DNA from 2 places in the Pseudomonas sp. S2_B10 genome. Region 1 is predicted to be linked to the other one. Evidence: riboswitches for the same ligand, from Rfam matches in the RefSeq annotation. Region 1 holds a riboswitch; the other holds the start of a gene.
The links. Region 1 has a riboswitch for cobalamin ahead of cobW (cobalamin biosynthesis protein CobW). Riboswitches for the same ligand answer to the same signal wherever they lie in the genome.
Positions count from the first base shown of each region.

Region 2: linked by a shared signal. The riboswitch ahead of cobO (cob(I)yrinic acid a,c-diamide adenosyltransferase) and the one ahead of cobW (cobalamin biosynthesis protein CobW) in region 1 are both predicted to bind cobalamin.

Region 1 is NZ_CP162768.1:5,588,283-5,593,943, reverse strand. Features, by position in the region: gene cobN (cobaltochelatase subunit CobN) at 1-2,049, opposite strand, end outside; gene cobW (cobalamin biosynthesis protein CobW) at 2,053-3,117, opposite strand; cobalamin riboswitch at 3,217-3,428, opposite strand; cobalamin riboswitch at 4,303-4,521, shown strand; gene AB4O45_RS24945 (CbtB domain-containing protein) at 4,645-4,842, shown strand; gene AB4O45_RS24940 (CbtA family protein) at 4,854-5,555, shown strand; gene AB4O45_RS24935 (cobalamin biosynthesis protein) at 5,552-5,661, shown strand, end outside.
Region 2 is NZ_CP162768.1:4,771,790-4,777,450, reverse strand. Features, by position in the region: gene cobD (threonine-phosphate decarboxylase CobD) at 1-18, opposite strand, end outside; gene cbiB (adenosylcobinamide-phosphate synthase CbiB) at 11-919, opposite strand; gene bluB (5,6-dimethylbenzimidazole synthase) at 916-1,566, opposite strand; gene AB4O45_RS21370 (cobyrinate a,c-diamide synthase) at 1,563-2,963, opposite strand; gene cobO (cob(I)yrinic acid a,c-diamide adenosyltransferase) at 2,960-3,571, opposite strand; cobalamin riboswitch at 3,655-3,884, opposite strand; gene AB4O45_RS21360 (hypothetical protein) at 4,046-4,630, shown strand; gene AB4O45_RS21355 (PQQ-dependent sugar dehydrogenase) at 4,697-5,661, shown strand, end outside.

The DNA of each region.
Region 1 (5,661 bases):
AGTGTCGAGACGCGGCAACCAGATCGCCGCATCGGCATCGCTGTCCAGCGCTGCATCCAGTTGCAGCTCGCGGTCGATCTGCGTGTCCCGCACCAATTGCAGAATGTCGCGCTGCAACTCGCGGGCACGGCGCGGATCGAGCAGTTGCGCCTCGTAATATTCGTCGGCCATCAACTCCAGATTACGCAGCGGCCCATAGGTTTCGGCGCGGGTCAGCGGTGGCATCAGGTGGTCGATGATCACCGCCTGCGTGCGCCGCTTGGCCTGGGCGCCCTCGCCCGGGTCGTTGACGATAAACGGATAGATATTCGGCAACGGCCCGAGCAGCGCGTCGGGCCAGCAGTTTTCCGACAGCCCAACACCTTTGCCCGGCAGCCATTCGAGATTGCCGTGCTTGCCGACGTGGATCACGCCGTGGGCGCCGTAGGTGTTGCGCAACCAGAAATAGAAGGCCAGATAGCCGTGCGGCGGGACCAGATCCGGGTCGTGATACACCGCGCTCGGATCGACCTGGTAACCCCGGGCCGGCTGAATGCCGACAAAGGTCAGACCGAAACGCAGACCGGCGATCATCAGGCGACCGTCGCGGCACATCGGATCGTTTTGCGGCGCCCCCCAACGCTCGAGCACCGCCGCGCGATTCGCCTCCGGCAGTGCATTGAACATTGCCAGGTAATCGTCCATCGTCAGGCTCTGCTGGCACGGGCGCAGGTCGAGACTGTCGAGGTCGTTGCTGACACCGCCGAGCAGTTGCTGGATCAGTTCGGTGCCGCTGTCGGGCAACTCGGCCGTGACCGGATAACCCTCTTCGCGCAACGCGCGCAGGATGTTCAGCGCCGCCGCTGGCGTATCGAGGCCGACACCGTTGCCGATGCGGCCGTCGCGGGTTGGGTAGTTGGCAAGGATCAGCGCGATGCGTTTTTCGCCATTGGCCACACGCGCCAGATCAACCCAGCGCCGCGCCAGTTCGGCAACGAAATCCATGCGTTCAGGCTGGGCGCGATAGCAGACCACATCGGACTGACTGCGCTCGCTGCGCCAGGCCAGATCCTTGAAGCTGATCGGTCGGCTGATGATGCGTCCGTCAAGTTCCGGCAAAGCAATGTGCATCGCCAGATCGCGCGGCCCGAGGCCCTGTTCGCTGTCGCGCCAGCCAAGCTCGTTGTCCTGGGCGCAGATCGCTTGAATCACCGGGATGTTGCGGCGAAACGGGCGTAGATGCGGCGCCTCGGGACTCGATTGGGCAAAACCGGTGGTGTTGAGAATCACCCCCGCCTCGACTTCATCCAGCCAGTCCTCGACCACCGACAAGCAACCGGGTTCTTTCAGACTGGCCACCGCGATCGGCAGCGGATTGAGTCCGGCTGCCTGCAAACGCTGACAGAACACATCGATGAACGCCGTGTTCGCCGCCTGCAAATGCGAGCGATAAAACAACAGCGCCGCCACCGGTTGACCGGGCAGCCATTCGGCTTGCCAGTCGCTCAGGGCAGCGCTGTTTTTCTGTGGGTGATAAATCGCCGTGCGCGGCAGGGTTTGCGGCTCGCTCCACGGGTAATCGCGGGCGAACCATTGGTTGCCCAGGCAACGGAAGAAATCCAGCGCGTTACCCATGCCGCCCTGACGCAGGAATTGCCAGAGTCGATCGCGCACGTCGGCGCTGACCGTGCTCAAGTCGCTGAGCTCGGGGTCCGGGCGGTCATCGCCGGGCACCAGAATCAGTTGCACGCCGCGTTCGGACAACTCGACCAGCCGCTCGACGCCGTAGCGCCAATAGGCGATGCCGCCGTGCAGCGAAATCAGAATGACCTTGGCGTGGCGCAGCACTTCGTCGACATACAGATCGACCGAGGCATGATTCTGCACCTGCATCGGGTTGGCCAGACGCAGGCTCGGATAGTCATCGGGCAGTTGCTGCGCAGCCTCGGCGAGCAGCGCCAGGCTGGAATCGCCGCTGCACAGGATCACCAACTCGGCGGGGGTTTGTCCGAGATCGGCAATGTTGTCATCCGAGACGAATCCGCCGGGCTGGGTCCTGAGCAGGTGCATGACTTAAACGCTGAGCGCAGCGCGCAACTGCGCTTCGAGTTGTGCCGCATCAAGCTCCTGACCGATCAGCACCAGACGCGTGACGCGCGCTTCTTCGGCGCCCCACTGACGGTCGAAATGCTTATCGAAACGCGTGCCCACGCCCTGGATCAACAGGCGCATCGGCTTGTGCGGAATCGCCGCGAAGCCTTTTACCCGCAGGATGCCGTGCTGCACCACCAGTTGCGTCAGCGCATCGAGCAGCAGGCTCTCGTCAGCTTGCGGCAGTTCGATTGAGATCGAATCGAAGGCGTCGTGATCGTGATCGTCGTCATCACCGTCATGGTGGTGATCGTGGTGACTGTGGCGGCTGTCGATGTGCTCCTCGGAGCCGGCACCGAGACCGATCAGCACGTCGAGCGGCAGGCGGCCGTTGCTGGCTTCGATGATTTTTACCGCTGGCGGCAGCTCTTCGGCGACTTCAGCGCGCACCCGAGCCAGATCTTCCGCGCTGGTCTGGTCGGCTTTGTTGAGGATGACCAGGTCAGCACTGGCCAGTTGATCAGCGAACAATTCGTGCAGCGGCGACTCGTGATCAAGGTTCGGATCGAGTTTGCGCTGGGCATCGACCTGATCCGGGAACGCTGCGAAGGTGCCAGCAGCGACGGCCGGGCTGTCGACCACGGTGATCACCGCGTCAACGGTGCAGGCGCTACGGATTTCCGGCCACTGGAAGGCTTGCACCAGCGGTTTTGGCAGGGCCAGGCCCGAGGTTTCAATAAGGATGTGGTCGAGATCGCCGCGACGGGCAACCAGTTCGCGCATTACCGGGAAGAATTCTTCCTGCACGGTGCAGCACAGGCAGCCGTTGGCCAGCTCATAAACGCGGCCGGTGGCCTCTTCTTCGGTGCAGCCGATGGTGCATTGCTTGAGGATTTCACCGTCGATGCCCAACTCGCCAAACTCATTGACGATCACCGCGATGCGCCGGCCCTGAGCGTTGTCAAGCATGTGCCGCAGCAGCGTGGTTTTGCCCGAACCGAGGAAACCGGTGACGATGGTGACGGGGAGTTTGGCCAGTGTTTTCATCGGTATGCCCTTTGGCAAGCGGCGGGCATACGGGACGAGAACCGGCAGCGCGCGTGCACGCCGGAAGCATTCGCCACCGGATCACCCCGCCCGGTTGTAGTGAGAATCTGTGACGAGGCAGGTCTCCTGGCTGACGGCGTTCAGGCGTTGGGCCTGGCGTCCATTGCGCCTTCCCGCTGGCTCATCGGTTGAGCTGGCAGTGGCGTGGCAACGAACATCACCGTTCACAGTTGCGGGGGCAGCCGCGGCTTTGACCGCGTTCCCTTCTTAGCTTCGGCGAGTGCCGAAGAACCTCGAAAGCGCAAGGCTACGCATGGGTCCGTCGTGGGTCAATGGTCGGTGAGTCTGAAACTGGGGGTATATCCGTTGCTGCGGTAACGGCTTCTTATGGTTTCGCTCTTACAGCGAGTCCCTTTTTCAAACGCCAAAAAGGAACCAAAAGGCTTTGCCCCGGCGTACGGCCCGCTCGCTGGGGCTCGGGGTACCTTCGTTACGGGACCGATCCGGGCGCAGCGGCTACGGTTTGCTTCGCTGCACCTCCTTCCGCTGTGTACGACTGCGTCGTACGGTCGCTGCGCTCCCACCCCCGGATCGATCCCGTAACGAAGCCTGCCGAAGGGGCAAAAGATCAAAAGCCAGAGCAAAAGCAAAGGCAAAGGCAAAAGCAAAAGATCGCAGCCTTCGGCAGCTCCTACAGTTGGATCGCGCACCAGCTCAAGAACAGGTCGGCTGTCAGGCCGCCTTCGCGAGCAGGCTCGCTCCCACAAAAGCAAAAGTAAAGCAGCGCAGCCGCCCCACTCAACAATGAGCGTTAGCTCGAGTGCTCTTGATCTTGATCCACCGGCGACGTCGCAAGGCTGAGTGGAGGGATTGATCCGGGCGTGGGAGCGCAGCGACCGTACGACGCAGTCGTACACAGCGAGTGTAGGTGCAGCGAAGCAAACCGGAGCCGCTGCGCCCGGATCAGTCCCGGAGCGAAGGAACCCGAGCCTGCGAGGGCCGAACGTAGGAGCAAGCCTTTTTGGGTACTTTTTCGGCGTTTGGAAAAAGTGCCTCGCCGTAAGGGCGAAACCGTAATCAGCAACACCCGCAGCAACGGATATACACACAAAAACATCAGAAAAATACCCCCACTGCAGTACCGAAAACTCCCGGAAATTGACTAAAAACCCAAACCCATGTTCTCCTGCACACCTTGTTACGGGTGCCCCTCACAGGGTGAAACGGGAAACCGGTGAATCATGTGCTTTACTCAAAGCCATGTCAGTCCGGTGCTGCCCCCGCAACGGTAAGCGAGCGAAGCGTCAGATCCACTGTGCCCCGGCATGGGAAGGTGATGCTTGCAGGTCGGCGACCAGCCAACCCCTCGCGAGCCCGGAGACCGGCCCGCAACACCCAGCACGCGCAAGCGCCGCTGAACACAAACAAACCCGCGGTGGGCGGGCGCTGTTCGAAATCCCTGCGTGCCCGGCCCGCAGGGATTTTCATGCGCTCTGTTTACCCGCTGACATTTCAGAGGGAAGCGCTATGTCGATCATCAGTAACACCGTCAGCCACACTGACCACATCTCCAGCAGCACCACACTCGGCCAACGCGTCGCCGCCGCCCTCTTCGCCTCGATCCTCGGTGCCAGCCTGGTCTGGTTCGCCGGTTTCTCGCACATCGAAGCGGTGCACAACGCCGCCCACGATACCCGCCACAGCGCCGCGTTCCCGTGCCACTGAGGCCTGCCGAAATGATCAAGCGTATCGCGCAAACCGCAGGCTTCACCGGCTTGCTGGCCGCCCTGCTGCTGACCCTGCTGCAGAGTTTCTGGGTATCACCGTTGATTCTGCAGGCCGAATCCTTCGAGAAATCCGAACCGGTCGCGCAAGTCCACGAACACGCCGCCGGCACCGCCGCCCACAGCCATGATGGCGAAGCCTGGGAGCCGGAAGACGGCTGGCAGCGCGTGGTCTCGACCACTGGCGGTAATCTGGTGGTGGCAGTGGGTTTCGCCTTGATGCTCGCCGGCCTGTACACCTTGCGCGCGCCGACCAAGACCTCGCAAGGGCTGCTCTGGGGTCTGGCCGGTTACGCCACGTTCGTTCTCGCGCCGACCTTGGGCCTGCCACCTGAATTGCCGGGCACTGCGGCTGCCGATCTGGCATCGCGGCAGATCTGGTGGATCGGCACTGCCGCTTCGACCGCCGTCGGTCTGGCACTGATTGCCTTCAGTCGTCACTGGCTGATGAAGCTTCTCGGTGTGGCGATTCTCGCCGTGCCGCATGTGATCGGCGCCCCGCAACCGCAGGTGCATTCGATGCTCGCTCCAGAGGCATTGGAAACCCAGTTCAAAATCGCTTCGCAGCTGACCAACGTCGCGTTCTGGCTGGCCTTGGGCCTGATCAGTGCATGGTTGTTCCGCCGCAAAAGCGCAGGCCCATATCAGGCATGACCGATGACCGCGCAGCGCCGACCCTCGTGGTCGGCCTCGGCTGCCAGCGCGGCTGCCCGGCCAGTACGTTGCGTGCATTACTCGATCAAGCGTTGCAGGCGCACCG
Region 2 (5,661 bases), 820 kb from region 1:
GCCACCGTGCTCAAGCATAAAATTCCGCCCCCAGGCAAAGCATCAGCAGCCATAACCATACGCCGCGCTGGACCAATTGCCAGCCACGGTCAATGGAATCGGCATCCGCCGGCGCACCTTCGCCCAGTTGCGGGCGCTCATGCAGTTCGCCGTGATAGATCGCCGGGCCACCCAACTCGACGCCCAGCGCACCGGCACCGGCCGCCATCACCGGGCCGGCGTTGGGGCTGTCCCACTGCGGCGCCTGGGTGCGCCAGCATTTGAGCGCGAGTCGGGTTTTGCCGAGCAGCGCGTAGGTCAATGCCACCAGACGCGCAGGAATGTAGTTCAACACGTCGTCGATTTTCGCCGCCGCCCAGCCGAAACGTTCGAAGCGTTCGTTGCGATAACCCCACATCGCATCGAGGGTATTGCTCAAGCGATACAGAACCACGCCCGGGGCGCCGGCGACGACAAACCAGAACAGCGCGGCGAACACCGCATCGCTGCCGTTCTCCAGCACCGATTCAGTGGCGGCACGGGCCACGGCAGTGCTGTCGAGTTCATCGGTCTGGCGGCTGACCAGATAACCGACACGCTTGCGCGCCTCGTCCAGATCATCGGCGCGCAACGCAGCCGCGACCGGCGCGACATGTTCGCCGAGGCTGCGCATGCCGAGGGCGCAATACAGCGCGAGAATCTCGACAATCCAGCCCACATAGGGCGCCCAGGAAAATGCGGTGGCGAGCAGAGTCAGCGGCAGCACCGCGAGCACCCACGCGGTCACACCATGGCTGCGCCAGCCACGGCCGCCGGCGTTGAAGCGTTGCTCGATGCGCCCGGCAAAATTGCCGAACGCCACCAGCGGATGCCAGCGTTTCGGTTCACCAAGCAGCGCATCCAGCGCTACTGCGGCGACACTCAGCAACGCCACACTCATTGATTCACTCCCCAATAATTTTCGTACAGCAACTCGTTGAGCGGCCGCGCCTGCGCCCAGCCTTCGAGCACCAACATCGGCGCCGGATAGAACTCCCTGACCGGGCCGAGACACAACACCGCCAGCGGTTTCGCACCGGCCGGCAATTTGAGCAAATCCGCCAAGGCTTGCGGTTCGAACAACGAAACCCAGCCCATGCCCAGGCCTTCGGCGCGGGAGGCCAGCCACAGATTCTGGATCGCGCAGGACAGCGAGGCCATGTCCATTTCCGGCAACGTGCGCCGACCGAAGATGTGTTTTTCGCGATCGTCCATCAGCGCTGCGACCAGCACTTCGGCGCAGTCGTTGATGCCTTCGACCTTGAGCTGCATGAACTCATCGCTGCGCTCGCCAAGGGCTTCGGCGGTGCGGATGCGTTCTTCTTCCACCAGATCGCGGATCTGCCCGCGCAGAGCACGATCGCTGATACGAATGAAGCGCCAGGGCTGCATCAGGCCGACGCTCGGCGCTTGATGAGCGGCTTCAAGCAGACGACTCAGCAACTGCGGCTCGACGCTGCCGCCGGTGAAGTGGCGCATGTCGCGGCGCTCGGCGATTGCCTTGTAGACCGCTGCGCGCTCGGCTTCGGAGAAGGTGTTCTCGGTCATGGCCCCATCGCTGGCAAGCCAGCTCCCACAGGAGATCGCATTTCTTCAGGAAGCTCACCATTCACTGTGGGAGCGAGCTTGCTCGCGAAGCCGGCCTCACTGTCTGGCGCAAACAATGCCGCAATCGCAGTCGGATTCGATGGGAAATAAAAGTGCACGTACGACGCCGTCATCCGCCCCTCGCGATAAACCGCCTCAGCGCCGCGCCCGCCATTGGGGCTCAGCCCACGGGCAATCGGCGTCAGCTCTGTGGTGGTCAGGGAATGATGATAGGTATGCCCACGCAACTCCCCTTCCGGCAATTCAACCGCCTGCAACGCCAGCGCCGCCAGACGCTTCTGCATCACCGCCTCGCCCTTGAGCAAACCGACCAGCTCAGCACGGGTGCCTTCCACGTCGGTCAGCGAATCAAGCAGGTAAAGCATGCCGCCACACTCGGCGAGCAAGGGCTTGCCCGCCGTATGGTGCGCGCGGATCGCCGCCAGCATCGAGGCGTTTTGCGCCAGCGCGACGTGATGCAACTCTGGATAGCCGCCCGGCAGATACAGGCTGTCCGCCTCGGGCAATTGCGTGTCGCGGATCGGCGAGAAGAAGCGCAATTCGGCGCCCATCGCCCGCAGCAGATCGAGACTGGCGCCATAGGTGAAGGCAAAGGCTTCATCGCGGGCAACGGCGATGCGCACACCTTTTAATAGAGGCTCGGCGGCGATGACGTCAGGCGCGGCGAATTCAACGGCCGGTGGCAGCGCGACCTCGCAACTGCTGGCCAGCGCATCGGCGGCCGCGTCGAGGCGCAGATCCAGATCATTCAATTCGCTGGCCTGAACCAGGCCGAGGTGGCGGCTCGGCAATTCGATACCGGTTTCGCGGGACAGCGCACCGTACCAGCGCAGACCTTCGGTGAGGCTGCCTTCGAGTAATTGCGCATGGCGCAAGGTGCCGACGCGGTTGGCCAGCACGCCAGCGAACGGCAAGTCCGGCTGATACTTGGCCAGGCCCAGCGCCAAGGCGCCAAAGGTCTGCGCCATGGCGGTGCCGTCGATCACGCCGAGCACCGGCACACCGAAGTGGCGCGCCAGATCAGCGCTGGATGGCGTGCCGTCGAACAGGCCCATCACGCCCTCGATCAGAATCAGGTCAGCCTCGGCGGCGGCTTCCCACAACAGCCGGCGACTTTCCTGCTCGCCGACCATCCACATGTCCAGTTGATACACCGGCGCACCGCTGGCGCGCTCGAGGATCATCGGATCGAGAAAGTCCGGGCCGCATTTGAATACGCGCACCTTGCGCCCCTGATTGCGATGCAAACGGGCGAGTGCGGCGGTGACGGTGGTCTTGCCCTGACCGGAGGCCGGCGCGGCGATCAACACCGCCGGGCAGTGACGTGGTTGCTTCAAAGTTCGACGCCTTTCTGCGCTTTGATCCCGGCCTGAAAGGCGTGCTTGAGCATGCCCATCTCGGTAACCGTGTCGCCCATCTCGATCATTTCCGGCTTGGCGCCGCGACCGGTGACCACCACGTGCTGCATCGGCGGGCGCGCTTGCAAATCGCTGAGCACCTGATCGAGATCGAGGTAGCCGTGCTTGAGGGCGATGTTCAATTCATCGAGCACCACCAGACCGATCGAAGGGTCGCGCAACAATTCACGCGAGACTTCCCAAGCGGCGGTCGCAGCGGCGATGTCGCGCTGACGATCCTGGGTTTCCCAGGTGAAGCCTTCGCCCATGACGTGGAAACGCACCTGCTCGGGGAAGCGGCGGAAAAACAATTCTTCGCCGGTGCTGTTGCGGCCCTTGATGAACTGCACAACGCCGCACTGCATGCCGTGGCCCATCGCGCGGGCGAGCATGCCGAACGCCGAGCTGCTCTTGCCTTTGCCATTGCCGCTCAGCACCAGCACCAGGCCACATTCGTCGGGCGAGTTGGCGATGCGTTCGTCGATCACGGCCTTCTTGCGCTGCATGCGCGCCAGATGGCGTTCGTCACGCTCGGGGGAATCAGTCATGGGGGGAGCTCTCCGTTGAGGCTGGATAACGGCGGGCAGGCACAAGAATAGACGGCAAAAAGCCTGGCATCGCCCACCGTGATGCCGCTGAGATGGATCAGGCCGGTCTCCGGGCTCATGAGCGGCGTTTCGCCGGACTGCGCGCCTTCCCGCTTCTTTCGAGGCAGTGGCTCAAGGCGCAGTTTTCACTCATTTACCGTTGCGGGGGCAGCGCCGGGATCGTCGTGGCTTCGCTTGAAGACCACCCTCACCGGCTTCCCTGTTTCACTCTGTCGACGCGGGGCCACAGAGCACCTGAAACAAGCGGCGAAGGTTAGAGGGTTGGGGGTGGAGCGTCAATTGAAGAGGCGCTTTGCGCGCGAATAACTGCCGCTGATCCATTGTGCAGCGGCAATCTTGTGCCAGACTGCGACAAGTGATATCAAAGAGCCATGCTTTTTTCGAAAGCCCACTACAACAATAAGGATGACGACGATGCAAGGCATGATCATCAGCAACCCGCGCCTGGAATTCCTGCGCCCGTTGCTGGAACGCTGGTTTGACTGTATCGATCGCTACAACACCGTACGCGGCGACAACGACACGCCATATTGGCACGACGAGAAAGCCAATCTCGGCCTGCTCGCGGCAGCGGCGTGGATGGCTGAAATGGTCACGCTGAACGACACGGCCACGCGCAAACAGAACGAAGAAGGCGAACGCAATGCTCGCGCCGACCTGCTGATTGCCGGCGCCGAAGACCGCGCGTTCATTCAGGCCACGCAACGTTGGCCACGGGTCAACAATCTCAACCTGACCCAGGCACTGCTCGACATCACCGTTGATGCCAAGCGCATCAGCTACGCCAGCGATCTCAAGCTCGGCTGCCTCTTTGTTGCTCCGCAAAAACCTCAGCACAGCGCCAGCCCCGAAGAATTGCAGGACATGGTCGACGACCTGCAAAAGGAACACACCTGCGCCGTGGCCTGGTATTTCCCCTACGCCTATCGCAAATTGCACAGCGACGCGGGCAACTATCATCCGGGCATCGCCATGCTGTTCAAGGAAGCCCGCGGTTGAGCAGTTGAACCATCGGGCCTGCGCCCTCCTCTATGTTTAGGAATGCATTCATAGGGAAGATCAGCAATGCGCAAGGCCCAACTCGCTCTTATCATCGCCGTCGCTGGCGGGCTCGCCGCCTGCGGTGAAACCTCCAGCCTGCAAGTCTCCGACGGCACCGGCCCGTCACCGAAACTGCCCGAACCGAACAAGACGCTGATCCCGACAGTCAACATCGCCCCGGCGGTGGGCTGGCCGGAAGGCGCGAAACCGACCGCAGCGGCCGGCACCCAGGTCGCCGCGTTTGCCGAAGGCCTTGATCACCCGCGCTGGCTCTACGTGCTGCCCAACGGCGATGTGCTGGTGGCGGAGACCAATGCGCCGCCCAAGCCCGATGACAGCAAAGGCATTCGTGGCTGGGTGATGAAGAAAGTCATGGGCAAGGCCGGCGCCGGCGTGCCCAGCCCGAACCGCATCACCCTGCTGCGTGATGCCGACCACGACGGCGTCGCAGAAACCCGCACGGTGTTCCTGCAGAACCTCAATTCGCCGTTTGGAATGACGCTGGTCGGCAACGATTTGTACGTTGCCGACACCGACCGCCTGCTGCGCTTCAACTACGAGCCGGGCGCCACCGAGATCAAGACCCAACCGATCAAAGTCGTCGACTTGCCCGGCGGCACGCTGAATCACCACTGGACCAAGAACGTCATCGCCAGCAAGGACGGCAACAAGCTCTACGTCACCGTCGGCTCGAACAGTAACGTCGGCGAAAACGGTCTGGATCAGGAAGAAGGCCGCGCGGCGATCTGGGAAGTCGATCGTGCGACCGGCAACCACCGCATCTTCGCCTCGGGTATCCGCAACCCCAACGGCCTGGCTTGGGAACCCACCAGCGGCGCCTTGTGGACAGCGGTCAACGAGCGTGACGAAATCGGCAGCGATCTGGTGCCGGACTACATCACCTCGGTCAAGGATGGCGGCTTCTATGGCTGGCCGTTCAGCTACTACGGCCAGCACGTCGATGTGCGGGTCAAACCGCAGAATCCAGA